Regions from separate parts of the Mycolicibacterium mageritense genome, predicted to be linked through region 2. Evidence: riboswitches for the same ligand, from Rfam matches in the RefSeq annotation. Region 2 holds a riboswitch; the other holds the start of a gene.
The links. Region 2 has a riboswitch for cobalamin ahead of metE (5-methyltetrahydropteroyltriglutamate--homocysteine S-methyltransferase). Riboswitches for the same ligand answer to the same signal wherever they lie in the genome.

Region 1: linked by a shared signal. The riboswitch ahead of G6N67_RS09150 (ABC transporter substrate-binding protein) and the one ahead of metE (5-methyltetrahydropteroyltriglutamate--homocysteine S-methyltransferase) in region 2 are both predicted to bind cobalamin.

Annotation. Positions count from the first base shown of each region.
Region 1 covers NZ_AP022567.1:1,898,149-1,913,544, reverse strand. Annotated here, with positions in the region: gene G6N67_RS09200 (DUF2613 domain-containing protein) at 1-55, opposite strand, end outside; gene G6N67_RS09195 (glycoside hydrolase family 3 N-terminal domain-containing protein) at 140-1,291, shown strand; gene G6N67_RS09190 (amidohydrolase family protein) at 1,295-2,467, opposite strand; gene G6N67_RS09185 (aspartate aminotransferase family protein) at 2,454-3,749, opposite strand; gene G6N67_RS09180 (APC family permease) at 3,746-5,242, opposite strand; gene G6N67_RS09175 (type I glutamate--ammonia ligase) at 5,285-6,595, opposite strand; gene G6N67_RS09170 (class II glutamine amidotransferase) at 6,711-7,508, shown strand; gene G6N67_RS09165 (MurR/RpiR family transcriptional regulator) at 7,514-8,389, shown strand; gene G6N67_RS09160 (TetR/AcrR family transcriptional regulator) at 8,406-9,044, shown strand; gene G6N67_RS09155 (methyltransferase) at 9,049-10,137, opposite strand; cobalamin riboswitch at 10,240-10,426, shown strand; gene G6N67_RS09150 (ABC transporter substrate-binding protein) at 10,496-11,503, shown strand; gene G6N67_RS09145 (class I SAM-dependent methyltransferase) at 11,500-12,270, shown strand; gene G6N67_RS09140 (FecCD family ABC transporter permease) at 12,300-13,298, shown strand; gene G6N67_RS09135 (ABC transporter ATP-binding protein) at 13,298-14,083, shown strand; gene G6N67_RS09130 (MaoC/PaaZ C-terminal domain-containing protein) at 14,143-14,961, opposite strand; gene G6N67_RS09125 (3-oxoacyl-ACP reductase) at 14,975-15,396, opposite strand, start outside.
Region 2 covers NZ_AP022567.1:7,948,789-7,964,184, forward strand. Annotated here, with positions in the region: gene G6N67_RS38395 (glycerol-3-phosphate 1-O-acyltransferase) at 1-1,218, opposite strand, end outside; gene G6N67_RS38400 (HAD-IB family hydrolase/lysophospholipid acyltransferase family protein) at 1,215-2,783, opposite strand; gene G6N67_RS38405 (wax ester/triacylglycerol synthase family O-acyltransferase) at 2,780-4,258, opposite strand; tRNA gene G6N67_RS38410 (tRNA-Arg) at 4,395-4,467, shown strand; gene G6N67_RS38415 (universal stress protein) at 4,562-5,050, shown strand; gene G6N67_RS38420 (bifunctional 2-methylcitrate synthase/citrate synthase) at 5,069-6,196, opposite strand; gene prpB (methylisocitrate lyase) at 6,193-7,098, opposite strand; gene prpD (2-methylcitrate dehydratase PrpD) at 7,098-8,603, opposite strand; gene G6N67_RS38435 (short-chain fatty acyl-CoA regulator family protein) at 8,724-10,130, shown strand; gene metE (5-methyltetrahydropteroyltriglutamate--homocysteine S-methyltransferase) at 10,167-12,440, opposite strand; cobalamin riboswitch at 12,584-12,748, opposite strand; gene G6N67_RS38445 (sensor domain-containing protein) at 12,842-13,504, opposite strand; gene G6N67_RS38450 (Rv2240c family protein) at 13,536-14,099, opposite strand; gene G6N67_RS38455 (MspA family porin) at 14,510-15,205, shown strand.

The sequences.
Region 1 (15,396 bases), 2.0 Mb from region 2:
CCAGCAGCAGGCCGACCACGATGCTGGCGGCAGAGGGTACGACGAACCGATTCACCCGGCCAACCTAGCACGGCAACATTGGTGGACGTGGCCACCGACGTGCCGGTCAGGCCTATGACTACTCTCAGAACACATGCACATGCCCCGGGTTTTGAGCGTGCTGGTTGCGGCCTCTGGACTGTTGCTGGCCTGTTCGACGTCGACGACACCGTCGGAATCGAAATCGTCGTCGTCGATGCAACCCATGAGCACAAGCAGTCCGCTGCCCGCCGCCCCCGCTCCGCAGAGTTGCGATCCCCTCAGCTGGCCGACGCGGGACAAGCTCGCCCAGCTGCTCACTGTCGGGGTCACCGGCGCCGACGACGCCCGTGCGGTCGTCGCCAACCAGCACGTCGGCGGCATCATGATCGGCAGCTGGACGGATCTGTCGATGCTCACCGACGGCTCGCTCACCGATATCGCGGCATCTGCCGGACCGCTGCCGCTCGCCGTGACCGTCGACGAAGAAGGCGGCCGGGTGTCGCGGCTGTCGTCGTTGATCGGCGCGCAGCCCTCCGCGCGCGAGCTCGCCCAGAACCACACCGCCGACGAGGTGTACGGGATCGCGCTCGACCGGGGCCACAAGATGCGTGGCCTGGGCATCACCGTCGACTTCGCGCCCGTCGTCGATGTCAGCGACCAACCCGACGACACCGTCATCGGCGACCGGTCGTTCAGCGCAGACCCCGCCAAGGTCACCGAGTACGCGGGTGCCTACGCGCGCGGTCTGCGCGACGCCGGGGTGCTGCCCGTGCTCAAGCACTTCCCGGGCCACGGCCACGGCTCGGGTGATTCGCACACCAATTCCGTCACCAGCCCGCCGCTGGCCGACCTGCAGACCAACGACCTGGTGCCGTACCGGACGTTGACCACCGAGGCGCCGGTCGCCGTGATGGTCGGCCATCTGGAGGTGCCCGGGCTGACCGGTTCAGATCCCGCGAGCCTCAGCCCTGCGGCCTATGGCCTGCTGCGGTCCGGCGGATACGGCGGTCCCGGATTCAACGGTCTGGTCTACACCGACGACCTGTCCAGCATGGCCGCGATCAACCAGCGCTACGGCGTGTCCGCGGCCGTGCTCAAGGCCTTGCAGGCCGGCGCCGACAACGCGCTGTGGATCACCACCGACGAGGTGCCCGCGGTGCTCGACGGCCTGGTGAAGGCCGTCGAAGACGGCGAGCTGTCGATGGGCAGCGTCGATGCCGCGCTGCAGCGGAACTCGGCGGCCAAGGGCCCGGTGCGCTGCGGCGGCTGAGCCTCACAGCGAGTAGACCCGGGTGGCGTTGTGCACCCCGATCATGTCGACGATCCTGATCGCGTCGGCCTCGCTGCAGTCGCCGGACCGGATCCATCGGCCGAGAACCAGTCCCATCGCCCGCCGCCACAGCACTGAACCGAGCAGATGCAACTCGGGTGGCCCGAACGCGTCCGACGAGAACAGTTGCTTGGCGAACGGTGCGGTCTCCATCGCTTCGGCGACCAGACCGGTCGACCGCACCCCCAGATAGTTGATGCCAAGGCCCACATCGAAATTCACATGGTCGAAGGCCTGCGCCAGATAACCGGACTGCCGGTGGAACGGGTAACAGTGCAGCAGCAACACGGGAACCGGGGTCATTGTCCGCAGTAGCGGCAGCAGCAGCATCGGGTCGGTGCGGTGCAGATCCAGATCACGGTCGCCGAAGCCGACGTGTACCTGGATGGGCAGCCCGTGGGCCGCGGCCTCGTGCACGCCGAAGGCGATCAACACGGGGCTGTCCACGCGCTGCGACGGCCGGGCGGCCAGCGTCCGCGCATGCTCGATCACCTGGGCATCGTCCGGCCGGGACCAGTCGATGACGAACCCGGTCCGGTAGGCCGCGATCGTCTTGGTGCCCACGGTGTCCGGGGCAGCGGCAGCGCCCTGCAGCGCGGTCCGGAACGCATCCGGAAAGTCCTCGGGCGCCGTGCCGGATTCGAGGAGATCCTCGGCCAGGCGCTCCAGGCGCAAGATCGACGACGACGGGCTCCCGCTGAGTTCGGTGAGCCGCTCGGGCGTCGTGATGAGATCCCCCTGGAAACCGGTGTCGACGACCCAGCGTTCGACACGTGCCGGCGGCAACATGAGCGAAGCCAGTTCATCGGGCGTGAATTCGCTGCGCCGCTTCCAGTACTCGTCGGCGTCCGCGTGCGCGGGCAGCCCGAGCACCGGCGCACACCAACGCCGGATGGACAGGCCGAGCGGCGAATCGAATTGCGTCATGAAATCCGGTATGGGATCGGTGGATCCCTCGTTGATCGACGCTTCGAATCCGGCGCGGTCGACAGGTTTGTCGAAGGTGCCGTGCACATGATGGTCGATCAACCGGACCGTGCGCAGGTGCTCGGCGAGTCCGTCGGGTACCTCGGCATCCACACCGTCGAACACGTCAGCGAGTTCACCATCCGGCATAGCGTGCGACCTCCTCGGCGTCGACCCGTCCTGCGGCGGCGTCGGCGATTGCCGCGCCGAGGATCTCGGCGGCCCGGACCGCTTCGGCCTCGCTCAAGATCAGCGGCGGCGTGATCTCCAGAACGTTGCCACCGACGTAGTACACCACCGCGCCCAGTTCCCAGGCGCGGTACACGACCTGCGCGGCGAGTCGGGGATCGCGATCGCCGGTGGCCGGGTCGACCAGTTCCAGACCGATGGCCAGTCCGCGTCCGCGCACCTCGCCGATCACATCCGAATCCAGTGCGCGTAACGCATCCTGCAGCACCGCACCGACTTTTGCGGCCCGCTCGGGTAGACCGTCGCCGACGATGGTGGCCAGCACCGCGCGGCCGGCCGCCGTACACACGGGATTGCCCGCGGTCGTCAGCAGCGCCGCGCCAGGCGGGTTGTCGAGCAACTCGGCAGGTCCGACCGCCGCGGACAACGGCAGGCCGCCACCGAGCACCTTGCCGAAGGTGACGATCTCGGGCACCACGCCGTCGTGTTCGAACGCGTGCAGGGTGCCAGGCCTGCCCAGCCCCATCTTGACCTCGTCGCAGATCATCGGCACGCCGTGCCGGTGACACACCTCGTGCAACCGGCCCAGGAAGCCGTCGGGCGGGACCACCAGACCGCCGTCGGACAGAATGGGTTCGACGATCAGGCAGGCGATGGAGCCGGTGGCCAGATGCCGTTCGGCGAGGGCAAGGCACGCGCTGACGTCGCCCTCGATACCGGCGCTCGTCGGCCGAAAAGGATTGGGGTAGGGCAGGAATACCGCGTCGGGGTCGGGTGCGGCACCCGCGTCGACATGTACCCCGGACACGCCCATGGCGACCCCGACACCACCGTGGTAACTGTGCTCGAATGCCATCACCGTGCGTCGCCCGGTGGCGTGCCGGCACGCGCGCAGCGCGACGTCGTTGGCGTCCGAACCGGCATGCCCCAGGTACACGCGCCGCTCGCCGCCGCCGGGAACCAGCGCCAGCAGGTCTTCGGCCAGGCCCACCGAATCGGGATGCACGGCCGAGAGGCCGCCTGCCCCTGGCGCGGTACGCACTGCCCGGCTGACCGCATCGGCGATCGCCGGATGCCCGTGCCCGAGCCCACATGCGGTCCAGGTGGCCGAAAGGTCCAGTAGCTCACGGCCGTCCGGCGTGACCAGGGTGCAGCCGTGGCCGGAGACCACCTCAAGCGGGAAGAACCGCAGTTTCTCGATTCCGGCGATGACCGCTTCGTCGCGTTCGTAGAGCGTGCTCATTTGGCCTCCGCCTGCACCGGTGGCGTGAGATCCAGTTCTCGCGTGAGCGATTCGCCGACGCGTTTGGCGATACCCGATGCCGCGAGTGCGATGACCAGGCCGACGGCACACCAGTACAACCCCAAAAGTGGGGCAGCCAGCCAGGTTTCGGCGTCCTTGACGTTGAACCACAGCACCACCAGGATCACCACGGCGCCGAGCAACGGCAGCGCCAGGCCCGGCACCTTGCCGTGGCCGCCGTGCACGCCGATGAACTTGGGTGCGCCGACGAACCACGCCGCGGCCACCTCGACCAACAGGTAGCACACCATGAGGCACACCGAACCGGCCACGGCGAACAGGAAATACGTGTCGATGGCCGCGTTGCCGGTGCCCATCACCGGCCAGCCGGTGGCACCGCAGATCAGGTCGACCACCAGGGCCAGGGCCACCACCAGCCAGGTAGCCCGGCGCGGGCCGCCGGTGGCCTCGTGGACGTGTGCCAGCGCTTTCGGCCCGAACCCGTCCCGGCCAAACGCGTAGAGCATGCGGCCCGACGTCGCCGCGGTGGCCATGTGACAACCGAACGCCGCGACGGTCGCGGTGAAGATGATGATCAGCGAGAACCACTGACCGATGTATTGGTTCCCCAAGTCGCCCAGGGTGTTTCCCGAACCTTGGAATGCCGCGAGCCCGGCCTCGTCGGTGCCGAACCCGATGACCTGCGCGAACATCACCACGACGAACAGCACACCGGTGAGGATCAGCGTTCCGCCCAGGGCCCGGGGAATGTTGCGGCCCGGATTGTCGGTCTCCTCGCCCATCGATGCGCAGGCTTCGAAACCCGCCCAGGACAGAAACGCTGCCACCACGCCGCTGAGCACCGCGGATGCCGAGACGCCTCCGGAGAACGAGAAGACGCTGAGGTCGAATCCCGTGGATGCGGCCCCGCCACGGGCGAATATCGCGATGACGAGCACGATCATCGCCACGATGCCGATACCTTCGATGCCGAGCAGGATCTTCGCCAGGAGTCTGATGTCACGACCGGCCAAAGCGAACGAAATGACCGCGCCCACCACCACGACCGCCAGCCACGGCAGCTGATACGGCTGATCGCTGCCCGGTTGCAGTTGTGCGATGAACGCATTCGTGAACGCCGCGGTCAAAGCGAGTGTGCCGATGGAGAATCCGACGTAGGCGCCGAGCATCGCGAAGCCGGAGAAGAACCCGGCCCTGGGGCCGACGGTACCGCCGACCAGTGCATAAGCCGAGCCGGCGTGGTTGAGGTGACGCGTCAGCCGCACGAAGCTGTAGCCGACCAGTGCGACGCCGACGAGGCCGATCAGGAACACCAGGGGTATGGCCTTGCCCACGGTGCCGATGAGACCTTGGCCGTTACCGGACATGGCGAGGGTCGGGCCGACCGTCGCCACCGACAGTGCCAGCGCCACCCAGAACGGCAGGCGCCGGTGCGGTAATTGGTCGGTATCGGTGGGGGCGCTGGTGGTCATCGATGTCTCCTTTGGATATCTGTGCTCATCGCGAGGATCGGGTCAGCAGCTCCACGCCAGGCGCAGGGCCCGGCAGATCTCGTCGGTCGGCAGGTCGCCGTAGGTGACGAGTTCGTGATGGCGCACGGCGGCCACACCTTCGATGACCGCCGGCGTCAGCAGTTCAGCGGCGACCGCCGAGGTTTGCAGGGTCTTGAGTACCGTGCGTTGATCGGTCGGCAGCGGTTGCAGGTTGGCGGTCTGCGCGGGATCGCCCGAGACCTCGGCGGGCAGTTGCATGCCGAGTTCGATGCCACGCAGCGCGCTGCGCAGGAATGCTGCCGCCGCGAGGTAAGGGTTGGCGCTGGGGTCGATGAGTTTCAGTTCGACGTTGGCGCCGTGTGGGTTTCCCGGTGTGGCCGCGATGAACCTGACGGCCGCCTCCCGGTTTTCCAGGCCCCAGCATTGGGCTGCGCCTGCCCAGTTGCCAGGTTTGAGCCGCTCGGCGGAAAGGGCTGAGCCCGCGTAGAGACCGAGGAGGTCCGGCAGGGTCGCGAGCACTCCGGCAATGGCCGATTGGCCGGCCGGCCGCATCCCGTGTGGGCCGCCGCCACCTGACAGCACCGGGCCGTCGTCGTCCGCAAGGGACAGGTGCAGGTGCGCGCCGTTGCCCGCCTCGCCGGCGAACGGCACAGGGGAGAACGAGATCTTCAGGCCGTGCCGGGCCGCGGCCCGGCCGATCACGATCCGCGCCAGGATGACCGCGTCGGCCGCGGCGACCGGCGTCGTGGGGGCCAGCGCCACTTCGAGTTGGTCGTGCCCGTACTCGGTGTGGAGTTGGTCGATGACCAGCCCCGCGCGTTCTGCCGCGCCCATGAGGTCGACCAGGAACGCCGAGCGGTCCAGGGATGTGCGCATGCCGTAGGGCGACCACGGTTCGGTGGATGCATGCTGGGTGTCGGGCGCCAGCATCGTGCACTCGAGCTCCGCACCGATCAAGGCGGTCAGCCCGGACGAGGCCGCGGCCTGCTCGGCGTGGGCCAGCAGTGTGCGAGTACACAGCGGAGCGGGTTCGCCGTACTGGTCGTACAGGCTGGCAGGTGCCCACGCCACGCCGTCTTCGACCACCTGAAGATCGGCCGGGTCGATGCGGATCCGCAGGTCGCCGACCACCCCGATGTCCGGCGTGAAGGCGATCCCGCTGTCGACACAGAACACGCTCCACGAGGGCGAGACGCCCATTCCGGCGCTGTGAAACGACGGGAGGCGACGTAGCGGCACGTACTTGGCGCGGGTCACACCCGCCAGGTCGGTCAGCGATCCGGCCACGATCTCCACGCCGGCAGCGCGTAGGTCGTCGATCTCCAGCGTCATGGCTCCTCCTGGCTTCCCAAGTCTGCGAGCACGCTATGTCATAAATGTTTCATATTCTTTAATATGACCGCTAGAGGTTCGATTCATTAAATTTTGCTTCGGAGGGGTTGGAGCCATGTGTCGCTTGCTGGGAGTCGTGTCGACTGCGCCGATCTCGGTCTCGGACGCCGTCGGTGGGCACGTGTTGAAGGATTTCGTGGCGCTCACCAAGGTGCACGGCGACGGTTGGGGCATGGCTCATGTCGACGAGACCGGTGGCGCCCCACGGGTTGAGGTCTCGGCGGGCAGCGCACTCGACGACCCGGCCTTCGCGGCGGCAGTCGAGAGCCGGCCGTTGACCGCCGGTATGGTCCACTTGCGCTGGGCAACCAACGGCCTGGCCGTGCAACCGCAGAACTCGCACCCATTCGTCGCCGACGGTGTTGCCATGGCGCACAACGGATCCATCAAACCGACCGGCCCGCTCGACGAGCTCATCGAACCGGCGACTGCCGCCGCCCTGCGTGGGACCACCGACAGCGAGCGCTACTTCGGCGTGATCCGGCAACATCGCCGGACCGCACCTGATCTGGCCGAGGCGGTCCGTCGGGCGGTGGCCCAGCTACGGGCCCTGTATCCGGAGGCGTGCCTCAATGCACTGGTGCTCGGCGAAGGCCAACTGATCGCCGTACACGCGCACGCGCGCAGTCAACTGCCCGCCGAGGACATCGAGGAGATCACCGCCGCCGATCTGCCCACCGAGCATCTCGAGGACTACTTTGCGCTGCGGTGGGCCCGGCCCAGTGACAGCGCAGTGGTGATCGGCTCCACCGGATTCGGTGATCTGGACTGGCAGGCGTTGCCGCCCGAGAGCGTCACCGCGATCTCGATGGCCGACCTGTCGATGAATTCGGTGCCTGTCATGGCAGATTGAGAACCGTGTCAGAGGACGAGCCGGTGGCGAAGATCTCGACGGTGGAGGCCAGGGCCACCGCCGCACTGCCCACGCTCAGCAAGGCTGAGCGGCGGGTAGGGCGAGCGTTGCTCGGCGACTATCCGAGCGCCGGGTTGGCCAGCGCCGCCAGGCTCGCCGAACGTGCCGAGGTGAGCCCCCCGACCGTGCTACGGTTCGCGCAGTCCCTCGGCTACGACGGATTCGCCGATCTGCAGGTCGCGTTGCGCGCCGAGTTGTCCGCGCGATCGAGTGGGCCGATCACCAGGTTGCCCGATGCGCCGGCGGCAGGCAGTCTGCTCGACCGGTTGTTGCAGCAGGCGCGCGCGCAGAACGAGCGCGCGGCGCAGACGTTGGCGCTGCTTACGGAACCCGCGCTGGAAGCCGCGGTGGCGCTGTTGGCGGACGTCGGTCGCACGGTGTATCTGCACGGTGGTCGCTTCTCGCACCTGCTGGCGATGCACCTGGCCGCCCACCTGGAACAACTGCGCCCGGGCACCCGGGTGCTGGGCGACCCGACGGGCGGGGATTTAGGTGCGCTGCTCGAACTGTCACGCCATGACGTCGTGGTGCTGTTCGACTATCACAGGTATCAGCGCAGCGCAGCCGAGCTGGCGCAACGCGTGCACCGCGCGGGCGCGACCGTCCTGCTCATCACCGACGATCTGAGCTGCCCGGTGGCACCGGACGCCGAAGTCGTGCTGGCCGCCTCGAGCACGGTCGGTACCACGTACCAGAGCATGGCGGCCGGATTTCTGCTGACCGAACTGCTCATCCCGTTGGTCATGGACGCGATCGGAGAGCCGGCACGGACCCGCATGGCGTTGTGGGAGGAGCAACGGCGCGCTGAGCTTCTGCCATGACAGTTACCCTGGTCGGATGGCAGGTGGAACCAAGCGGCTGCCGCGTGCCGTCCGCGAACAACAGATGCTCGACGCCGCGGTGCAGATCTTCTCGGTCAACGGCTATCACGAGACGTCGATGGACGCCATCGCGGCCGAAGCCGAGATCTCCAAGCCGATGCTGTACCTCTATTACGGGTCCAAAGAGGAACTGTTCGGCGCGTGCCTCAACCGCGAACTGACGCGGTTCGTCGACGTCGTCCGCGGGCAGATCGATTTCACCCAGAGCCCCAAGGATCTGCTGCGCAACGCGGTGCTGGCGTTCCTCACCTACATCGACGCCAACCGCGCGTCGTGGATGGTGCTCTACACCCAGGCCACGAGTTCGCAGGCGTTCGCGCACACCGTGCGGGAAGGCCGGGAGAAGATCATCGACCTGGTGGCCCGGCTGCTGAGCACCGGCACGCGTAACCCCGCGCCGGACAGTGACTTCGAGATGATGGCGGTTGCGCTCGTGGGGGCAGGTGAGGCGATCGCCACCCGGGTCAGCTCGGGCGACGCCGATGTGGACGAGGCGACCGAGCTGATGATCAACCTGTTCTGGCGCGGGCTGCGGGGCAAGCCGTCGGATGCGGCACACGGTGAGTCCGCGCTGACGGCGCAGAAGGCCGAGTGACGCGCTAGACGGCGCGGCCCTCCACGAGGCTGAACGGTGACGCGGTCGGCACCACGCGCGTGAGCCGGAACCCGGCCTGCTCGTAAAGCGAGCGGTACTCGGCTTCGGTGCGCTCGCGGGCCGCGATGCCGACGAGCATCTCGAGATCGGTCCACTTGCCCAGGAACTCCCGATTGTGATCGGGGATGACGGCCTCGATCAGCAGCAGCGTGGTCCCGGGCGTCGCGGCCGTTCGGATGTTGCGCAGGATGGTCAAGGCCTGCTCATCCGGCCAGTCGTGGATGATGTTCTTCAGCACGTACGCATCGGCGCCGGCGGGCACTCGGTCGAAGAACGATCCGGCGACGATCTCGACGCGGTCGGCGGTTCCGTACTTGCCCAACAACTCTGGTGCCCCGTCGACGACCTGCTGCAGGTCGTAGAGCACCCCGCGGGCCGCAGGCGCGGCATCGAGGATGGCGGACAGCAGCCGGCCGTGGCCACCACCGACATCGGCGATCGTGGCGAACGGTGTGAAGTCGTACGCCGCCACGACGGGCGCGATCGCCAGCTCCGACACGCTCGTCATCGCGTCGTTGAAGATCTCGCCCAGGTCCGGCTCGGATGCGATGTACTCGAACGCCCCCATGCCGCGCAATCGGGGGATAACGGCCTCGCCGCTGCGGACCGCATCGCCCAGGTGGCTCCAGTGTTCGCGGTGCTGCGGGGATCCGACGAAGCGGGCCATCCCGGCCACCGATACCGGTGCATCGGAACGCAGCGCGTCGCCCAGCGGATTGAGGGCATACCGCCCGTCGCGGGTCCGGCGGAAGATCCCCTCGCTCACCAGGGCCCGCATCAACCTGTCGGTCGCGTCGGCGTCGGCGTTCACGCGGCGGGCAAGTTCTTCGGCCCGCAGCGGGCCGCCCGCGAGCGCGTCGGCCACACCGAGTTGGGCTGCGACGGTAATCCCTTGCGCCACCCAGGCATTGAGGATCATCTCCAGCATCACCGCGGCGGGTGGTGCGCTGCGCTGATGCAGCCGGCGCAGCAGATGGCGCAGACGTTCGGCGGCGCGGGCTGCTCGGACCGGGGGCACCTTGGCGGTAGTCATCGAATGACTCTAGGGGCAGAGTGAGCAGGGGCGCCGACAAGGTGCTTAATGAAAACCATTATCATTAAGCGGGTGATGACGCCATTGCTGCCTGCCGCGCTGGTATGGTCCGTTCGAGCCAGTCGAACCCAATCAGGTTGGGTCAGGGAATCCGGTGCGAATCCGGAGCTGACGCGCAGCGGTGTGGAGGACAGGCGGAGCAACGGCCACTGGTCCCATCACGGGGCTGGGAAGGCGCTCCGGCTGGATGATCCCGAGTCCGAAGACCTGCTGGCTCGGGCCTCGCTGCCGCCGTGTGGCGTGAGGTCCGACCATCGGACGGACTCCGCGATTGGGTCCAGGATCGAAAGGCGTCGCCCTGCATAACGGAACCCGCACCATAACCCTTGTCGCACTTACTGTGTCGCTGATCACCGGGTGCAGTTCGCCGGCCGACACGGCCACCACTGCCGGACCTCCCGGGTATCCCGTCACCTTGGAGAACTGCGGGCGTGCGGTGACCGTGAAATCACCACCGCAACGCGCGGTGTCGATCAATCAGCCGGCCACCGAACTGTTGCTGACCCTAGGGCTGGCCGACCGGATGGTCGGCAGCGCGTCCTGGAGCGACGAAGTCAGGCCCGAGCTCGCCGCCGAGAACGCCAAGGTGCCCGTGCTGAGCCGGGATTTTCCGTCCTTCGAACGGGTGCTCAAGGAAAAGCCCGACTTCGTGTACGCGACGTTCGACTGGTCGTTCACCGACGAGGGCGTCGCTCCGCGGGACCGGTTCGAGCGCCTGGGCGTGCCGACCTACCAATCCTCGAGCGAATGCGGTGGCCAGGACGCCGCCCAGCAGCGTCCCCTCACCCTCGACGACATGTACGCCGAGATCGGGGATGTCGCCAAGATATTCGGCGTCGAAGACCGCGGGGAGCAGCTGGTCTCGTCGCTGCGGACGCGGATGTCCACCGCGGCCGACGGTCTCAAGGCCGACGACGTCACGTTGATGTGGTGGTATGCGGGCACCAAGGCGCCCTACATCGCGGGCTGCTGCGGTGCGCCCGGCATCATCACCAACGCGGTCGGGGCCCGCAACGCGTTCGCCGACAGTCGGCAACTGTGGCCCGAGATCTCGTGGGAGGCCATCCTGGAACGCGACCCCGATGTGCTGGTCCTGGCCGATCTGACACGTGGCGACGACGGGGACAGCGTGGCCGCCAAGATCCGCTTCCTCGAATCCGACCCGGCCGCACAACGGTTGACGGCGGTGCGGGAACGCCGGTGGATCGTGCTACCGGGCACCGCGATGGACCCGTCACTGCGTAACGTCGACGCGGTCGAGACCGTCGCATCCGGCCTGCGCTCCTTCGGGCTGGCGGACAAATGAGCGCCGTCGATCCCGCCACGCTGCTCACGTCCTGGGACGGCCAACAGGCCGCATACATCGCCGACCGCGAAGCGCGGTTCCGCATCATGGTCGAGGTGTTGCGGTTGGCGTGCGGTGATGCGCCGCTCGTAGTCGACCTCGCTTGTGGGCCAGGCTCTTTGAGCACACGCGCGCTCGACGCCCTGCCGCAGGCCACAGTGCTCGCCGTCGATCACGACCCGCTGCTGCTCGACATCGCGACTCGAGCACTGCGACCCGTGCACGGGGACCGGTTCACGACCCTGGACGCCGATCTCGCCGACGAGAGCTGGCCCGAACTCGTGGCCGACGCGCTCGGGGGCCGCACACCCGACGCGTTCATCTCGACCACGGCCCTGCACTGGCTCACGCCCGATGCACTGGTGCGGGTATACGCCGGGGCAGCCGCACTGCTCGGTGAGGGCGGAATCCTGCTCAACGGTGACCATTTCCGCTTCGACGGCCGAAACCCGGTACTACGGCGCCTGGCGGCCGCGCATGACGACGAAACGCAGCGGCGCGCCCACACGGCCGGTGCGCCGACCTGGGAAGCGTGGTGGGACACGGCGCGGGCACAACCCGGTGCGGCCTCCCTGGCTGCGCTTCGTGACGCCCGGTTCGCCGACCGGCCCGCTCCACCGCCCACCGCGGTGGACTTTCACCTCGCGGCCCTCGCGCAGGCCGGCTTCACCGGAGTCGGCACGGTGTGGCAGCTGCTCGACGACTACGTCGTGCTCGGCGTGAAGTGACCGCACCGCGAACACTGCAGAACACCGGGATGACACTGCTCATCCCCGTCGGCCTTGGGGCCCTGCTGGTGTCGATCGCGGCGGCGATCATCATCGGGCCCGCGGACCTGGGTGTCGGTGACGTGTACGCCGTGATCGCCCAGCGCATGTGGGGCGGCGGCACCATCGTCACGCCCATCGACGACGGCATTGTCTGGGAACTGCGGTTGCCCCGTGCCGTGCTGGCCGCGATCTGCGGTGCGGGCCTCGCGATCTGCGGCGCCATTCTGCAGTCGTTGATGCGCAATCCGCTCGCCGACCCGTTCATGCTCGGCATCTCGTCGGGTGCCTCCACGGGTGCCGTGCTGGTCGTGGTGACCGGAGTCGGTGGCGCGCTGAGCCTGTCGGCCGGTGCCTTCGTGGGAGCACTGATCGCGTTCGTCCTGGTGCTGATCCTCGCGACCGCGTCGGGCGGCGGCCAGGATCGTGTGGTGCTGGCGGGAGTCGCAGGCACGCAACTGTTTTCGGCGATGACGGCTTTCGTGGTGTTCTCGTCGGCCGACGCCCAGCAGACGCGGGGGGTGCTGTTCTGGTTGCTCGGCTCCCTGGGCGGCGCGAACTGGAATCAGGTGGCGCTGTGTGGCGTGGTCTGCGCGGCCGGCTTGGTGATCTGCTGGATGCAGTCGGATGCCTTGGACGCATTCGCATTCGGTCATGACGCCGCGGCCTCGCTCGGTGTCGCTGTCACGAGGGTGCGGGTTTTGCTGATGGTGACGACGGCGTTGCTGACCGCGGTGCTGGTGAGTGCCGCGGGCGCAATCGGATTCGTCGGCCTCGTGTTGCCGCACGCCGCGCGCCTCATCGTGGGCCCGACCCACCGCAGGCTTCTGCTCGTCACCGCGTTGACAGGTGCGATCTTCCTGGTCTGGGTCGACACCGTGGCGCGCACACTGTTTGCGCCCCAGGAACTGCCGGTCGGCGTGGTCACCGCGCTCGTCGGCGTTCCGATATTCGTGCTGATTCTCGCGCGGCGGAAGCGGTACACCTGATGCTGGAACGGCAACCGGGCCCGATCGCCGCCGACACGGTCAGTTGGTCGGTAGGCGGAGCCCTTGTCGTCGACGGGGTTTCGCTGCTGGTGCACGAGGGGGAGACCCTGGGGTTGCTCGGCCCCAACGGCGCGGGCAAGTCATCGCTGCTGCGACTGCTGGCGGGGTTGCGGCGTCCGACCGGTGGGGCCGTGCTGCTCAACGGGAGATCGCTGGCCCAGCACCGCCGCCGCGACGTCGCGCAACGCATCGCGGTGGTCGAGCAACAGGTCAGCACCGACATCGAGCTCACGGTCGAGCAGATCGTGCGGCTCGGCAGGATCCCGCACCGCGGCGTCTGGTCCGGCGTCACCGAGGCCGATGACCGGGCGGTCGAGCGTGCGCTCGACCAGACCGGCACAGCGACCATGCGGCACCGGGATTGGCGGACGCTCTCCGGTGGCGAGCAGCAGCGCGTCCAGATCGCCCGCGCGCTCGCCCAGGAGCCGCGTGAGTTGCTGCTCGACGAGCCCACCAACCACCTCGACATCCGGCACCAGTTCGAGCTGCTCGCGCTGATTCGTGAGCTGCCCGTGACATCGGTGGTGACGCTGCACGACCTGACCCTCGCCGCGCTGTTCTGCGACCGGCTCGTCGTGCTCGCCGGCGGGCGCGTTATCGCCGCGGGCTCGCCCGCGGAAGTGTTGACGCCCGAACTGATCTCGACTGTCTACGGCGTGCAGGCCCGCGTCATCGCCGGTGGTGCGGGCCCTGGCCGGCCCTCGATCCAGCTGCTGCCACCTTGAGCGTACGCCGCCGAATGTGAAGAAGATGGCGAGATTCTCGACGAATCTCGCCATCTTGTTCACTTTGGCGGCCGAATCTCAGCGGTCAGGTGCGGGTAGCCCTTGGACAGGTGACGCAGCGTCAGCTCCCAGCCGTCGGCGTCGCGTTCGACGTACAGCCCGGCCTTGGCCGGCAGCACCACCGGCTTGGCGAACCGCACCGAGTACCTCACCGCGTCCGGCAGCTGCCCTTCGATGTTGGCCAGGACCGCTGCGGCACTGAACATTCCGTGCGCGATCACGGTCGGGAAGCCGAACAGCTTGGCGGCGATCGGATTGGTGTGGATGGGGTTGAGGTCGCCGCCCACCGACGCGTAACGCCGGATCTGCCCTGCCGAGATGCTCAGCACCGCGTTGGGCGGCGGAAGCTTGGGCTGCTTCTGCGGCTCGGGTTTCGGCTCGCCGGACAGGCTCGTGCGCTGCTGGTGCAAAAACGTGGTCACCTGGTGCCAGGCCGGCTCGTTGCCGACCTTCACGTCGGTCACGATGTCCACGAGGAGACCGCGGCGATGCTCACGAAGGTTCTCGGCATGCACCGCCACACCGACCGTGTCGGTCACCGCGATCGGCCGGTACTGCGTGATGTGGTTCTCGATGTGCACCGAACCCATTGCCGCGAACGGGAAGTCGAATCCCGTCACCAGCGACATCACGGTCGGGAACGTCAGCGCGAACGGATAGGTCAGCGGCAACGTGTCACCGAACCGCAACCCGGTCACCTGTGCGTACTCGGCGACGTTGGTCGGGTCGATCTTGACGTCGTCGACCGTGATGGTGCGAGCAGGCAGGGTGTCGTCGCGCGGGATGAACGGCAAGGCCCCCACGACGGCCCGCAGCATGTTGTTCACGCCGTCACGCCCCCAACATGGCCTGGCCGCAGACGCGGATCGTGTTGCCGGTCACGGCATTCGACGCCGGGCTGGCGAAGTAGGCGATGAGCTCGGCCACGTCGACCGGTTGCCCGCCCTGGAACAGCGAGTTGAGCCGGCGGCCCACCTCGCGGGTCGCCAGCGGGATCGCCTCGGTCATCTTGGTCTCGATGAAGCCGGGCGCCACGGCGTTGATGGTGATGCCCTTCTCGGCCAGCACCGGGGCCAGCGCCTCGGTGAGCCCGATCATTCCGGCCTTGGTGGTGGCGTAGTTGGTCTGGCCGCGGTTGCCCGCGATACCCGCCATCGACGAAAGGCCGATCACCCGGCCGCCTTCACCGATGGTGCCGTTGGCCACCAACCCCTCGGTGAGGCGCTGCGGGGCCAGCAGATTGACTGCGATGA
Region 2 (15,396 bases):
CTTCTCCCCACCACGGGCATAGGCCGCGTACTCCGCGGTCTCGTGCAGCTGGTCGAAACTGATCGACACAGGCTGCAGCAGAATGTCGTCGCTGCGGCCGTCGAGATACGCGTCGGCGACGTAGGACAGCAGTCCGAGCTTGGGCGGCAACATCTTTCCGGTCCGCGACCGCGTGCCCTCGATGGACCAGTTCAGGTTGAACCGCTTCTCCACGATGTAGCCGACGTACTGCCGCAGCACGTACTTGTACAGCGGGTCGTCGAGCTTGCGGCGGATGAAGATGACGCCCGAATGCCGGAACAGCGGCCCCATCAGGCCGAACGACAGGTTGATGCCGGCGAACGTGTACACCGGCGGCAACCGGTTCTCCTGCATCGCCACTGGGACGATCACGCCGTCGAGGTAGGACCGGTGCGAGAACAGCAGCACGGCCGGGTGCGTTTCCAGGGCGTGCCGCATCGACTCGATCTCGGCGCGGTCATAGTCGATTCGCGGATCGAAGCCCCGGCTGAAGATCGCCCGGCCCAGCGTCGGGATGAGGTCGACGGAGAAGCGGCTCCACCCGGTGGAGAGCTCGTCGAGCATCTCCCCGGCCTTCTCGACCGTGGCTCCGGGGATCTGCTCGAGCCCCTGCCGGAAGCGCGCCGAGTCCAGCATCTCGGGTTTGACCAGCCGGGGCGACTTGTATTCGGGGCCGAGCAGTCGCAGCTCCACCCGCTCGATCGCAAGAACCGCCCGGCGCAGCACGAATCGCGCGAATTCCCTGGGGTTTTCGGCGACGGTGTTCTCACTCCACTGCTGCCGCAGCTCGGAAACCTTGGCAGGTTCGCCGGCCACGACCCTGGCGCGCGACGGATCCTTGCGCAGGATGCGCCGCTGCAGGATCTCCGGCGGCCGGTAGGTGTCACGGCCGGAGATCAGCCCGACCAGCTTCAGCCGCGTGGGCAGCCCCGCGGGCACCCAGAACACCCGCACGGGTACCACGAGGCGATCCTGGTCGGCTTCCAGTTCCTCGACGAGGCTCGCGAGTACGCCCGGCGACGGTTCGCCGTCCTCAGGCAGTTGCAAGACCTCGATCGACGAATCGGGGTGTTCCTTACGGTGGGTCTTGAGCCAGTCGTTGAGCAGTTCGAGTTCGGCGGGCGAGGACACCGACGCCAGCACAAGGGCATCGTCGGTCGTGCTGAAACTCGCGAAGAAGTCGGTCGGCGCGGTCACGGCCGACCCTTCACGCTGCGTCCGGTGGATTTGGCCGGCGCCTTCTTCGCGGCCTTCCTGACCTCTGCGGCCCGTTTGTACAACGGGAATTCCGGCAGCTCGTCCTCCGGCCAGTCGATCAGGGTGTCGAGGAAGATCTGACGGACCTCATCGATGCGTTCGGTCAGGTTGTCGAGGGTCCAATCGTCCACCGGGATGGGCGGATACACCGCGACATCCACCGTTCCGGGATTGAACGTGCTGGAGTCGCGGGCCGCGATCACCTCGGCGTTCCGGATGACGATCGGGACGATCGGGATGCCCGCGGCCATGGCGATCCGGAACGGCCCCTTCTTGAACGGACCGACCTCGGTGGTGTCCAGCCGGGTGCCCTCCGGCGCGATCAGCACCGAAAGTCCCTTGCGCGCAAGTTCTTCGATCTTGTGCAGGCTTTCGATGGCTTTTTCCGGATCGTCCCGGTCGATGAACGCGGTATCCATCACCTTGCCCAGGGTGCCGACCAGCGGGTCGTTGGCCAGTTCCTTCTTGCCCACACCCGTGAAGTTGTCGCTCACCAGCGTTCCGGCGATCACGGGATCGGCCTGGTTGCGGTGATTGAAGATGAAGACCGCAGGCCGCTGCTTGGTGAGGTTCTCCCGGCCCAGCACGTTGAGGCTGACGCCGGTGGCGCCCAACAGAACCCGGCCCATCATCGAGGTGAACAGGTTGACGCCGCTGCGCTTGCTGCGGTTGAGCAGCCCCCAGCCGATGGCACCGGCGGCCAGCGGCATCATCGAGGCGAACCCGGCCGCCGTGCGCAGTTGCGACACCGGGCTGCTGCCACTGCGGCTGCTGAAGCGCAGGATGGGCCAGCCACGCTTGGCCGCCACGGCGGCCAGTTTGCCGCCGGGGTTGGTCGGGCGCGGATTGCCCACCAGGTACATCAGCGCAACGTCCTCGTCGCCGTCGGCGTAGAAGTAGCTCTTGGTGAGGTCGACCCCGTTGGCAGCCGCGAACTTCTGCACCGCATGGGCTTTGCCCGGTCCCCAGATCACCGGCCGCGCTACCTCACCGGTGATCAGGCCGTCGTCGTCGGTCTCGAACTTGTTGCTCAGCACGTTCTCGATACCCAAGAACCGTGCGACGGGTTCGACCTGCACCGTCAACGCCGACGAACTCAGCACCACGGTGTGGCCGCGGGCCATGTGGGCGCGCACCATGGCGCGCATCTCGGGGTAGATGCGGTCCCGGACATGTTGGACGAACAGCCGCTCTCCCAGTTCGTCGAGGTCGCTCTCGGAGTTGCCCCGCAGCATGCGCGCGCCCTTGCCGATGAGATCCTCGAACTCCGAGCGGCCGAGCTGGTGGTTCAGGCCGGCCTGCACCATGCCGATGAACTCGCCGACGCTCATCTGCCCGCGCCGCAACCGATCCTGGGTCATCAGCACGCCGGTGAAGCCGGCCACCAGAGTGCCGTCGAGGTCGAAGAACGCCCCGATCTCCGGGCCTTCCGGGCTCGCCTCGATCTCGGCCAGTGAACCCGGCAGCCGCTGCTTCGACTTGCCTGACTGCCCCGGTGATGTCACTGTGCGGCACTCCCGTTCGACGCGGATTCGGCCGTCGCGGGCACGTCGGCCGTGAACGTTGCCCCGGCGGCACGACCATCGCCACCGAGCGCGAGCACCTCGTTGAAGCCGTCGATCAGGCACTGCGCAAACAGGGGTTCGTTGGTGATCGACGCCCGGTCGTACCGCGTGGTGACGGTGACGTATCCCGACCGCGAGATCAGGACCGCCATGATCGCCACTCCCGGCAGCGGGCCAATGCCGTAGTGCCGCAGGATTTTTGCCCCGGCGATGAACGTGTCGCCGGCATACATGGGCACGTTGCTGGCCTGCACGTCGGAGTGCACCACCGATCCCGCCACCGACTCCAGGAACGTGTCCGGCAGAAAGCTCAGGACGGGGGCGATTGCGCCGACCATGTCGATCGCGCGTTCTTCGCGCTTGCTGGTCATCTGCGCACGCACCGCCTTGATGCGCTGTTCGGGATCGACGATGCCGACCGGCGCGGCCAGATTGACCCCGGCGAACCGGTTGCCGCCTGCCGGATCATCCTCGGACCGGAGGTTGACCGGCACCGCCATCGGCAGATTCTGGATCGGGATTCCCATCGCATCGTGGTACAGCCGCAACGCACCGCACAGGCCCGCCAGATACGCGTCGTTGATCGAACCGCCCGCGGCCTTCGAGGCCTTGTGCAGGTCGCTGAACTTGATGTCGATGGCCTCGGTCCGCGACGACAGGCTGCGCCTGCGCAGCAGCGGAGACGGATCCGCCGCCGGTCCCATGACACGTGCGCCCGACATGGCGTAGTCGACCACACCGCTGACCGCCGAGACCGGGTCGCGGACCACCCGGGTCGCGGCGCGCGCCGCTCCGCCGAGCGCACCCAGCAGACCACCGGCGATCGCGCCGGGCAGCCGGTTCAAGCCTTCCCGCATGAGGTCGTTGGGCGAGAGATCCTGCGGGATGGGCAGGGGTGGGGTCTGTCTGGGTTCGGGATCACGTTCGAGGTCGTAGATGCTGGCGAACATCTCGACCCCGCCGACGCCATCGGTCACCGCGTGGCTCAGGTGAAGGATGGTGGCGGCCCGGTCGCCTTCCAGGCCCTCCACGAGGGTCGCACTCCACAGGGGCCGCGTGATGTCCATGGGCGACTGCATCGCGATCTCCGCGAGGTCGATCAGGTCGCGGACGGTGCCCGGAGCGGGCACCCGGACCCGGCGCACGTGGTAATCGAGGTTGAAGTCCGGGTCGACCACCCATCGCGGCGCCACGGTCGGCAGCGTCGGCATGACGACTTTCTGACGTAACCGCAGAACCTTGCGCGACGCGTTCTCGAACCGGGTGCGGAAACGCTCCCAGTCCGGGGTGGTGTCGAGGATCTCGACGCCCATGATGCCCGAGCGAGTGCGCGGATTTGCCTCCCCACGGTGCAGGAGCGTGTCGACCGCACTCAATTCTTCGGATAACACTGCCGTATCCGGCACGTCGCTCATAGCGTTGACCTCTCCTCCCCCTGGCTGCCCAAGTGCAGCGTCCACGCTAGTCCGCTGCCGGTGGCGGCGGGATGGCTTTGCCGGCTGCCACGGTGAGTGAGTCGGCCGGGCACTGCAAGATACACTCAGCGGCGCTGCCTCCGTAGCTCAGCGGATAGAGCAGCCGCCTTCTAAGCGGTTGGTCGCAGGTTCGATCCCTGCCGGGGGCGCTCTGTGCCTGTTGACCGGCGCAAGATCAGTGTGCGCCGGGCTGACACGCGCTACTGTCCTGATTGTCCTCGCAACCGGCAGTTCGGAGACGACATGGGCACCTATCGGACGGTAATTGTCGGCACCGACGGTTCGGAATCGTCGTTGCGGGCGGTCGACCGGGCAGCGACCATCGCGGCTCAGGAGAACGCGAAACTCATCGTCGCGAGTGCGCACCAACCCGTCGTCGAACGGGGCAGCTGGTCGAGGGCGCCGTCACACGATCATGTGGTCGACACCCGCGCTGCCGACTCGCTCCGCGAGGAGGGCTACAAGCTTCACGGCGCCGCACCCATCTACGAGATTCTCCGGGAGGCCCGCGATCGCGCGAAGGCCGCAGGCGCCGGCGACATCGACGAGCGCGCGATCGAGGGCGCACCGGTCGACGCGTTGGTGAAACTGGCCGACGACGTCAAGGCCGACCTGGTCGTGGTGGGCGACGTGGGGCTCGACTCGGTTGCCGGGCGCCTCTTGGGCTCGGTGCCCGCCAACGTCGCCCGCCGGGCCAAGGTCGACATCCTCATCGTCCATACCGCGGGCTAGGGCCGCCCGCCCGGTCGATCAGCAGGGCAGGGTGCGCTGAGGCCTGCCGCTGTACTCACTCAGCGGCCGGATCAGGGCATTGGCGCCGGCCTGCTCCATGATGTGGGCGGTCCACCCGGTGATCCGGCTCATCACGAAGATCGGCGTGAAGCTCGGGATCGCGAAACCCATCAGGTAATAGGCGGGGCCGGTGGGAAAGTCGAGGTTCGGCTTGATCTTGGTGGCCGCATACATCGCACTTTCCAGCACGTCGTAGATGTCGAGCCAGCGCTGTCCGCCACGAACGGCGGCCACGCTCACCAGAGCCGCCTTCATGGTGGGCACCCGGGAATCACCGTTGCGGTAGACCCGGTGTCCGAATCCCATCACCTTGTCCTTGCGGGACAGCTTGCCGTGCAACCACTCTGCCGCACGGTCGGCAGACCCAATCTCGAGCATGTCGTGCATGACGGCCTCGTTGGCGCCGCCGTGCAAGGAGCCCTTCAGGGCACCGATCGCCGCCGTCACGGCGCTGTAGATGTCGGACTGCGTCGACGTCACGACCCGGGCCGCGAACGTCGATGCGTTGAAGCTGTGCTCGGCGTACAGGATCATCGACTGTTCAAAGGCCTTGACCACGGCCGGTTCTGGCACTTCGCCGAAGCACATGTTCAGGAAGTTCTCCGAGTAGCCCAGGTGGCTGTGCGGCGGGATCGGTTCCAGACCTCGTCGGCGGCGCATGTCGGCGGCGACGATCGTCGGCAGGACCGCGTACATCCGCAGCGCCTTGGCCAGGTTGGCCGACACGCTGCCGTCGTCCTCGTCGGGATCTTCCGCGCCGAGATAGCTGATGACCGTGCGGACCACGTCCATCGGATGACAGTTGTCGGGCAGCTTGGTCAGCAGCGACTGCATCGACCGATCGATGCGCCGCGACGCGCGCTCGCGCTGCATGAACAGCGCCAGCTCCTGATCGGTCGGCAATTCGCCGTGCCACAGCAGGTAGGCGACCTGCTCGAAGGTGCACTGCGCGGCCAGATCCTGCACGGGATAACCGCGGTAGGTCAGAGAATTCGTCTCGGGCACCACCTTGGAGATCGCGGTGGTGTCGACTACCACACCCGCCAGTCCCTTGTGGATCTTCGGCTTGTCATCGGTCAGGGTCATCGCGGCACTCCCTCCAACGAGAAGTTGTAGATCTCGGAGTCGAATTGGTTGTACTCGGGATAGCGGAGCAACTCGTAGAGCCGGCTGCGGTGTTGCATGTGCTCGAGCAGTCCGGATTGTGTTCCTTCTGTCTCGATTTCACGCAGACCGACTTCGACGGCATGCATCGCCATACGCAGCGTGGTGACCGGATAGATGACGACGTTGTAGCCGATGTCCGCCAGCACCCGGGCGCCGATCAGCTCGGACTTGCCGAACTCGGTCATGTTGGCCAACAGCGGCGTGTCGACCGCCGCCCGGAACTGCTCGAAATCCGCCGGGCCGGAAAGCGCCTCGGTGAAGATGAGGTCCGCACCCGCGCCGGCGTACGCCTTGGCACGCTCGATGGCGGCGTCTAGACCCTCGACGCCCGCGGCATCGGTGCGCGCACAGATGACGAAATTCGGATCTCTGCGCGCGGCGACGGCCGCCCGTAACCGCTTGACCATCTCCCCGGTCGGCACCACGGTCTTCCCGTCGAGGTGCCCGCACCGCTTGGGGTTCACCTGGTCTTCCAGATGCAGTCCGGTCAGACCCGCGTCTTCGAGCACGGTGACGGTACGTGCGGCGTTCATCGGTTCGCCGAAGCCGGTGTCGGCGTCGATGAACGTGGGAAGGTCTGTGGCCGAGGCGATCTGAGCGCCCCGCCCGGCGACCTCCGTCAGCGTGGTCAACCCGATGTCGGGTAGGCCGAGGTCGGCCGCAACCACCGCGCCCGAGACATAGACGCCGTCGAATCCGACTTCGGCTATCAGTTTCGCCACCAACGGTGAGAAGGCGCCGGGAAACCGTTGCAGACGACCCGATTCCAGACCGGCGCGGAACTGCCGGCGCTTGTCCGCGACCGGCGTGCGCGGGCCCATCACCGGAAGATCCCCGAGGGAATCGTCGGCGCCTTGTCCAGCACCCGTGGGTCGACTCGCACATTGAGTGCCGCCAGGCCGCCCGCCGTGGTCGTGGCGACGTTCTCGACCGCACTCAGGAACCGTTGCTGCTCCCGGTGTTCCACGACGCCGTCCGCCAGTTCGGCGAACTTGTCGACGTACTGCTCCCGACCGAACGGCCGGGCGCCCAACGGATGTGCGTCGGCCACAGCGAGCTCGTCGACTATGGTCTCCCCGCTCTTGAGTGTCACCACGGCCTTGGCGCCGAAGGCCTTCTCCGTGGGATCGGACGAGTGGTAGCGCCGGGTCCATTCGGGATCTTCGACCGTGGAGATCTTGCGCCACAACTCGATCGTGTCGGCGCGGTGCGCGCGTTCGGGCGCGTACGACCGCTCGTGATGCCAGGATCCGTCCTGCAGCGCGACGGCGAAGATGTACATGACAGAGTGGTCGAGGGTCTCCCGCGAAGCGTCGGGGTCGAACTTCTGCGGATCGTTGCTGCCCGTACCGATCACCACGTGGGTGTGGTGGCTGGTGTGCAGCACGATGGTGGCGACCTGGTCCAGATCGCCGATCCGATCCCGCATCCGACGCGCCAGGTCGATGGGCGCCTGACTCTGGTACTCGGCCGAATGCTCCTTGGTGTAGCTGTCGAGGATGGCCCGCTTGGGCTCGCCGGGTGCGGGCAGCGGCACGCGGTAGGTGTGGTCGGGGCCGGCGAGCAGCCAGGCGATCACGCCGTCCTCACCCTCCCAGATCGGGGCAGGCGACGCTTCACCACGCATCGCACGGTCGACGGCCTCGATCGCGACCTTGCCCGCCCATGCCGGCGCGAACGCCTTCCAACTGGAGATCAGGCCCTTGCGCGACTGCCGGGTCGCGGTGGTCAGATGCAGTGCCTGACCGATTGCGGCGTAGATGGTTTCGGCATCGAGCCGCAGCATCGTGCCCAAGCCGGCGGCGATCGACGGGCCCAGATGAGCGACGTGGTCGATCTTGTGTTGATGCAGGCAGATTCCCTTCACCAGGTCGATCTGCACCTCGTACGCTGTTGCGATGCCACGGATCAGGTCGGCGCCGCGCACGCCCAGTTGCTGTGCCACCGCGACCAGAGCCGGGATGTTGTCGCCGGGATGGGAGTAATCGGCGGCCAGGAACGTGTCGTGGAAGTCGAGCTCTCGGACAGCCACGCCATTGGCCCAGGCCGCCCACTCGGCCGGCACGGCGCCGTCGACACCGAATACGGTCGCCCCCTGACGAGTTCTGTGCGCCAGGGCTTGCGTACGGGCGACGGTCACGGGACGGCGGATCACCGAAGCAGCGGACACCGCGGCGTTGTCGATGATCCGGTTGACCACCATCGCCGCGGTCTCCGGCGGCACCTCCACCGGGTCCGCCGCGACTTCGGCGATCTTCCACGCCAGGTGCTCGGTCCGCGGAAAATCGTCGGCGCTACGCCGGGTTCTCACCTCATGTTCACGCATGATTCGCACGCTACGCAGACCGAATATTCAGCGGAAGAGCTTGTAAATGCGTATTTTTGTGTCCTTTGACGAGGACTTTTGCGAATGTTGCGAAAGCGGGTTGGAGTAGCCTCGGCAGTGGTGGCGAGAACATTCGCGGGTGCCCGCCTGAGGCGGCTCCGAGACGAGCGAGGCCTGACCCAGGTCGCGCTGGCACGCGCCCTCGGACTGTCCACGAGCTACGTCAACCAGCTGGAGAACGACCAGCGCCCCATCACCGTGCCGGTACTGCTCGCACTGGCCGACCGCTTCGACCTGCCCACCCACTACTTCGCGCCCGACGCCGACGCCCGGCTGGCCTCCGACCTGCGCGAGATACTCGCCGACAGCCCCGCCACGACCGCACAGATCGAGGAGCTTGTGGCCCGGATGCCCGAAGTCGGCCAGACCATGGTTAATCTGCACCGCCGCCTGCACGACGCAACGGCAGAACTCGAAGCGGTCCATGATCGCGCGAGCCTCGACGTACAGACCGGCACCCAACAACCCATGCCGTTCGAAGAGGTCCGCGACTTCTTCTACGACCGCCGCAACTACATCGACACGCTCGACCGCGCTGCCGAGAACCTGTTCGCCGAACGCCGTTTGCAGATCGGCGGTTTGGATCGGCAACTCGCCGACCTGCTGGCAGCGGAGGGTATCACCGTGGTGGTCGACGACGGTAACACCCTGGGATCCGACGTCAAACGTCGGTACGACGACCAAGCCCGCACCCTGCACATCGCACGGTGGCTGCTGCCCGGACAACGCGCCTTCCAGCTGGCCACTCAGATCGCGCTGCTGTCGCACTCCGAGCTGATCGATGCCCTCGTCGCCACCGACGACCAGTTGAGCTCGGAGGCAAGGGATGTCGCACGGATCGGGCTGGCGAACTACTTCGCGGGCGCGCTGCTCCTGCCGTATCGAATGGTGCTGTCGGCCGCCGAGGAATTGCGGTACGACATCGACCAGCTCGCCCGTCGGTTCGAGGTGGGTTTCGAGACCGTCTGCCATCGGCTCTCAACCCTGCAGCGACCTGATGCGCGCGGCGTTCCGTTCATCTTCGTCCGTACCGACAGCGCTGGTAACATCTCGAAGCGACAGTCCGCCACTGCTTTTCACTTCTCTCGCGTCGGTGGAAACTGCCCGCTGTGGGTCGTACATCATGCGTTCTCCCGCCCCGGCGAATTCCTGACACAGGTGGCCCAGATGCCCGATGGCCGCAGCTATTTCTGGATCGCGAAGACCATGGCCTCGACGCCCGGCCGCTACCTCGGCACCCGCAAGCGCTTTGCCATCGGCCTGGGCTGCGACCTGGCACACGCCGAAAAGCTCGTGTACTCGGTCGGCATCGACCTCGCCGACGCCCAAGCCACGGTGCCCATCGGCGCGGGTTGCCGCATCTGCGACCGCCCGGCCTGCCCACAGCGCGCGTTTCCCTATGTGGGCAGGCCGGTTCGGGTCGATCCGCAGACCAGCAGCGACCTGCCGTACTCCCCGGCCGGCTGACGGCCTGCGGTGGCGCCCGGCCGGGTCAGCAGGTTCCTAGCCCGCGCGGACCTCCGCCGCCGCGGCCACCAGGTGCTGCAACGACGCCGTCACCTCGTCGGTGGACCGCGTCTTGAGGCCGCAGTCGGGGTTCACCCACAGCCGTTCGGCAGGAACGGCTCTCAGCGCCTCGCGCAATGACGCGGCGATCTCGTCGACGCCTGGCACGCGAGGCGAGTGGATGTCGTAGACGCCCGGGCCCACGCTGTTTGCGAACCCGGCCTGGTTGAGATCGCCCAGCACCTCCATGTGTGAACGCGCCGCCTCGATCGAGGTGACATCCGCGTCCAGGTCGGCGATCGCACCGATCACTTCACCGAACTCCGAGTAGCACAGGTGCGTGTGGATCTGTGTCGTGTCCGCAACCCCTGACGTGGCCAGCCGGAAGGCCTCGACGGCCCAGCGCAGGTAGGCATCCTTGTCCTTGGTCCGCAGCGGGAGCAGTTCGCGCAGCGCAGGCTCGTCGACCTGGATGATCGCGATGCCCGCCGACTCGAGGTCCACCGTCTCGTCGCGGATGGCCAATGCGACCTGGAATGCCGTGTCCGCCAACGGCTGGTCGTCACGCACGAACGACCACGCCAAGATCGTGACCGGACCCGTCAGCATGCCCTTGACCGGTTTGTCGGTCAAAGACTGGGCGTAGCTGATCCATTCCACGGTCATCGGCTCGGGCCGAGATACATCGCCGTAGAGGATCGGCGGACGGACGCACCGGCTGCCGTAGGACTGCACCCATCCGTTCTGGGTCGCGAAGAACCCGTCGAGTTGCTCGGCGAAATACTGCACCATGTCGTTGCGTTCCGGTTCACCGTGCACCAGGACGTCGAGCCCGAGCCGCTCCTGCAGTGCGATGACGTCGGCGATCTCGGCCTTCATCCGGCGCTCGTATTCTGCCGCGTCGATCCGGCCCGCCCGCAGGTCGGCCCGCGCCACCCGGATGGCCGTCGTCTGCGGGTAGGAGCCGATGGTCGTGGTGGGCAAGGCCGGCAGTTTCAATCGCTCGGCCTGTACGGCACGGCGGGCGGCGGCAGGGCCACGCTTGGCCCCGGAGCCGACGATCGACGTGATGCGGGCCCGAATTCGGCCGTTGCGGAGCCGGCTATCGGCCTTCCGCGACGCGACCGCCGCGTCCGAGTCGGCGATCTCGGCCGATATGGCCTCGCGGCCATCCTTGAGACCGCGCGCAAGCGCGGCCACCTCGGTGACCTTCTCGGCCCCGAAAGCCAGCCAACTGCGCAGTGCCGCATCGAGTTCCACTTCACCGTCGAGCGTGTACGGCACGTGCAGCGTCGAGCACGACGTGGACACCGCTACGGCACCGGCACTTCCCAGCAGACCGGTGAGCTTGCCGAGCGCGCCCGCCAAGTCGGTGCGCCAGACGTTGCGCCCGTCGACGACACCCGCGACCACGAGCTTGTCTGCGAGCTCGGGCACGGACACGAACGCGGGTGAATCGCCTGCAACCAGGTCGATGCCGATCGCATCGACCGGCGTACGGGCCAGCGCCGGTAGCGCGTCGGCCAGGGCACCGAAGTAGGTCGCGACGAACAGTGCGGGGCGATGGCCGAGCGCACCGAGGCGCCCGTAGACCCGCTCGGCCAATTCCGGTGCGTTGCCGAGAAAATCGGTCACCAGTACGGGTTCGTCGAACTGAACCCACCGCACCCCGCGGGCGGCGAGCACGTCGAGCAGTTCTGCGTACACCCCCACGAGTTCGTCGAGCCGGTCGATGGGCGTGCCGCCACCGTCGACTGCCTTGGCCAGCGCCAGGAAGGTGATGGGTCCGACGATCACCGGCCGTGCCGGGATACCCAGCGTGACAGCCTCTTCCACCTCACCGAGCACCTTGGCAGGGTTGAGCGCGAAGGTCGTGTGCGGTCCGATCTCGGGCACCAGGTAGTGGTAGTTGGTGTCGAACCATTTGGTCATCTCCAGCGGCGCGGTCTCGTCGTCACCTCGTGCGGCCGCGAAGTAACGATCCAGCTCGTCCGCGATCGAACAGACCCGCGGAGGGAGCGCACCGACCAGCACAGCGGTATCGAGCATCTGGTCGTAGTACGAGAACGTGTTGACCGGGATCGAGTCGAGCCCGGCCGCGGCCAATGTTTGCCAGGTCTCACGCCGCAACTGCGCAGCGATGGATTCGAGCCCGGCCCGGTCGGTCCGGCCGGCCCAGTAGTTCTCGACGGCCCGCTTGAGTTCCCGGTTGGGTCCGATCCGCGGAGATCCGAGGACAGTGGCGGTGAAAGGTGTTGCAGTTGTGCTCATGACGACGTCCTTCAACGTGCGACGGGGATGGTCACCGCCAGGAGACGTCGAGCCGAGGACGGTACGCCCGCCACGAGTGCACCGCTTCGGCCACTGCCTGTTCCGCGAGGCGATGAGCCACCGGACGCGGCGCGCCCGGTACGGCTGGCAGGTCTTCGGACTCGCAGGCGCGCACCAATGTGCTCCTAGTGGCCGTCGCTTCCCAGCCCGGGAGGGCCAGTGCTGATGACGGCGGTCGTTCCTGCATACCGCTGCGGGACAGTCCCGGATTCCCACCGGGTTCCCTCTCACACCGCGCCTGTACCAGCGCGCGACGTTCGGTGTCGATCCCGGTCATCACCGGGGCCGACAAACCAGCTGCGCCGCCCAGACTACTCCGCCACGTTGCCGCGGTGACGGCCTCACCGACGGATGGCCGCCTTGATCGTGTCGGCCACCATGGTCGCCTGCGTGACATCCGACGCCGCGGGTTTGCAGGCCTGCACGTCGATGATGACATTGGTCTCGACGGCCAGCGCCCGCTGACACGCCCGTACCTGTTCGCCCGCGCTGCGCGTGAACGGCATCGACAGTTCGGAGTTCGATTCGGTGAGGGCCCCGCTGTGCCACTTGGGCAACTGCTGACCGTTGAGGTTGATGTTCACGTTGTGGTCCGAGCATTTGGCCCAGCGGTCGGCCGACTGACGATAGAAATCGCGGGCGTCCTGCTCCGAGGGGAACGAAACGATCGACTGCACAACGAGATTGTCCCAGTCATCGGCGTCAGGTGACCGCAGCAGCTGTTGCCGCATCGCGGTCCAACCGTCGCCGTAGATCGCCGATTCGTTGACCTGCCACACCCCGAGGCAGTTGAGGTTGGGCAGCAGGTTGCGATGGTCGCCCATCACGGTGACCACCGGGTGCGGAGTCATCCCTTGCGCGGCCATCAGGGTGTTCACCTCCTCGGGTTTGAGCAGCAGCGCGTCGAGGTCGGTGTCTCCGATCACCTTGGGCGCTGCTTCTTGCGCATTGCCCTTGTCAGAGCATGCGGCAATGGCCAGGGCGACGAGCAATATTCCTGCCACACAACGCAACACCTTGCCCCGACGTGGGGCCTCACGCATGGGTGCCCGCCAGCGCGCACGCCATCTGGGCATTGTGGGCGTCCTCGTTGAGCTCATTGGCGGTCACGTTCAAGGTGTCGCCACTGCCGCGCAGCCCCATCTTGACCAGCAGCTTGGTCGCATCCAGTGACCACGAGCGCATCGGACCGGCGATGTCGGGCGAAAGCCCAGGTGTCCCTGCCGCGCTCATCGCCTGTGCGGCCGACTCCCGAAGCGCGGTGCGGCCACTGACATTGGTCATGCTCACCACCGGATCCGAGTAATCGGGCCGCGCGGTGCCGTCGATCGTGTCCGCGAAGTCACCGTAGAACACCGAGGCATTGTCCAGCGCGTCGGCGAATGCAGTGCACGCGGTCACCGCGGCAGGGTCGGCATCGCCGGCAGGCGCGGGGGCTCCCGCCGGCAGCGGCGCCGCCGGTGGGGGTTCCACCGGGCCGGCGTCGGACTGGGTGGCGCCCTCCGGGTCGGCGAATGCCGGTGGCAGCGTGGCAAGTCCAATGGCCAGCGCGATACCGCAGGCCGCCAGTCCCCGCCCGCAAAGGTGTGATGTCCTCACCTGTACCTCCGTAGTAGATAGTCGCCACCCCGGCCGGGCACGGCACGGGTCGGCGCTATGCAATCAGCCGTTGCTGGCGTCGTCGCATTACGGTCTGCGGGTCACATGTCCGGATGGTGAACGGCCGACGAACACCCGAACGCGGCGTGCGGTCCATTGCGTGTCCAAATCCGCACAGCCTTGATCAAACACGAATTGCGTTGACCCGCAGGGTATTGACAGAAAACTCACAGCTTCCGGAAGCTGCCTGCCAGATGGCTACGTGGCGGGAACTATTGGGGCGTCGTTCACCATTTCGAAACCAACCCCATACATGATTCGTCGCGACAGATTCCTTGGTTCCCTTGGATTTTCCGGCGACGATGTCGATCCAGAGGGATTCAGACTCCATGAGAGGCGCAAGTTCACGCATGTTGAATCGTTTTGCCACCCTGGCTGCAGTCTGCATGTTGGCCCCGGTCGCGGTTGCGCCCCTTGCCTCGGCTGATCCGCCTCCGCCGCCGGACCCGGCCGTCCCGGTCGCCGACGCCCCGCCCCCACCGCCTGACACCGGCGCGGTGCCCTCGGCCGCCCCGGGCGTGCTGGACACCCCGGATGGCTGGCACGTCTCGGTCAGCGGCGCCAACGAGAGTCAGCTGCCGGTCGCCCCGCTCACCACCGCCGTATCGTCACGCGAGTACCTCGTCGCCGGAACGTTCACCGGCAAGATCTCGGGCTCCGGCAAGACCAAGCTCACGGGTGGCACGCTCGAGGCCGGCGAACAAATCGGCTGCGGCATCGTCTCGGACGAGATGGAAATCAACCCTGGCGCAAGCTTTTCCCCGTCGATCAAGATTCCGTTCACCGGTGCGGCCACCGACGTGGGCTTCGGTACCGGTATCAACCTCCAGGGCAAGGTGTACCTCAAGCCGGGCACCGTGACGATCGTTCCCATCGACAAGAAGTCGTTCAAGGGTTCGGAGACCCGCGTCACCATCACGGGTGTACGGATCAAGTTCGACCAGTGCGCCGGCCAGTCCTTCATCCGGTCGTACGCGACCCTGACGGCCTCGACCGAGAACACCGACGATGTGGTCACCTACCTCGGAGTCACCAAGGCGGTGTGATCTTGGCCGCGCCAAATGGCGTGGCGGGACCGGTTCCACATCCGGTTCTGCCGCGCCTTTTTGCGTTTGGCCGCGCCAAAGTTATTGACGTCCAATCATATTCGTTGCCATCAGTTCAGCTCACCACGAATTATATTGTTGCGCAGTCAATTTTCAGGAACCACACAGTCTGGGCACGCTCATTGGACGGG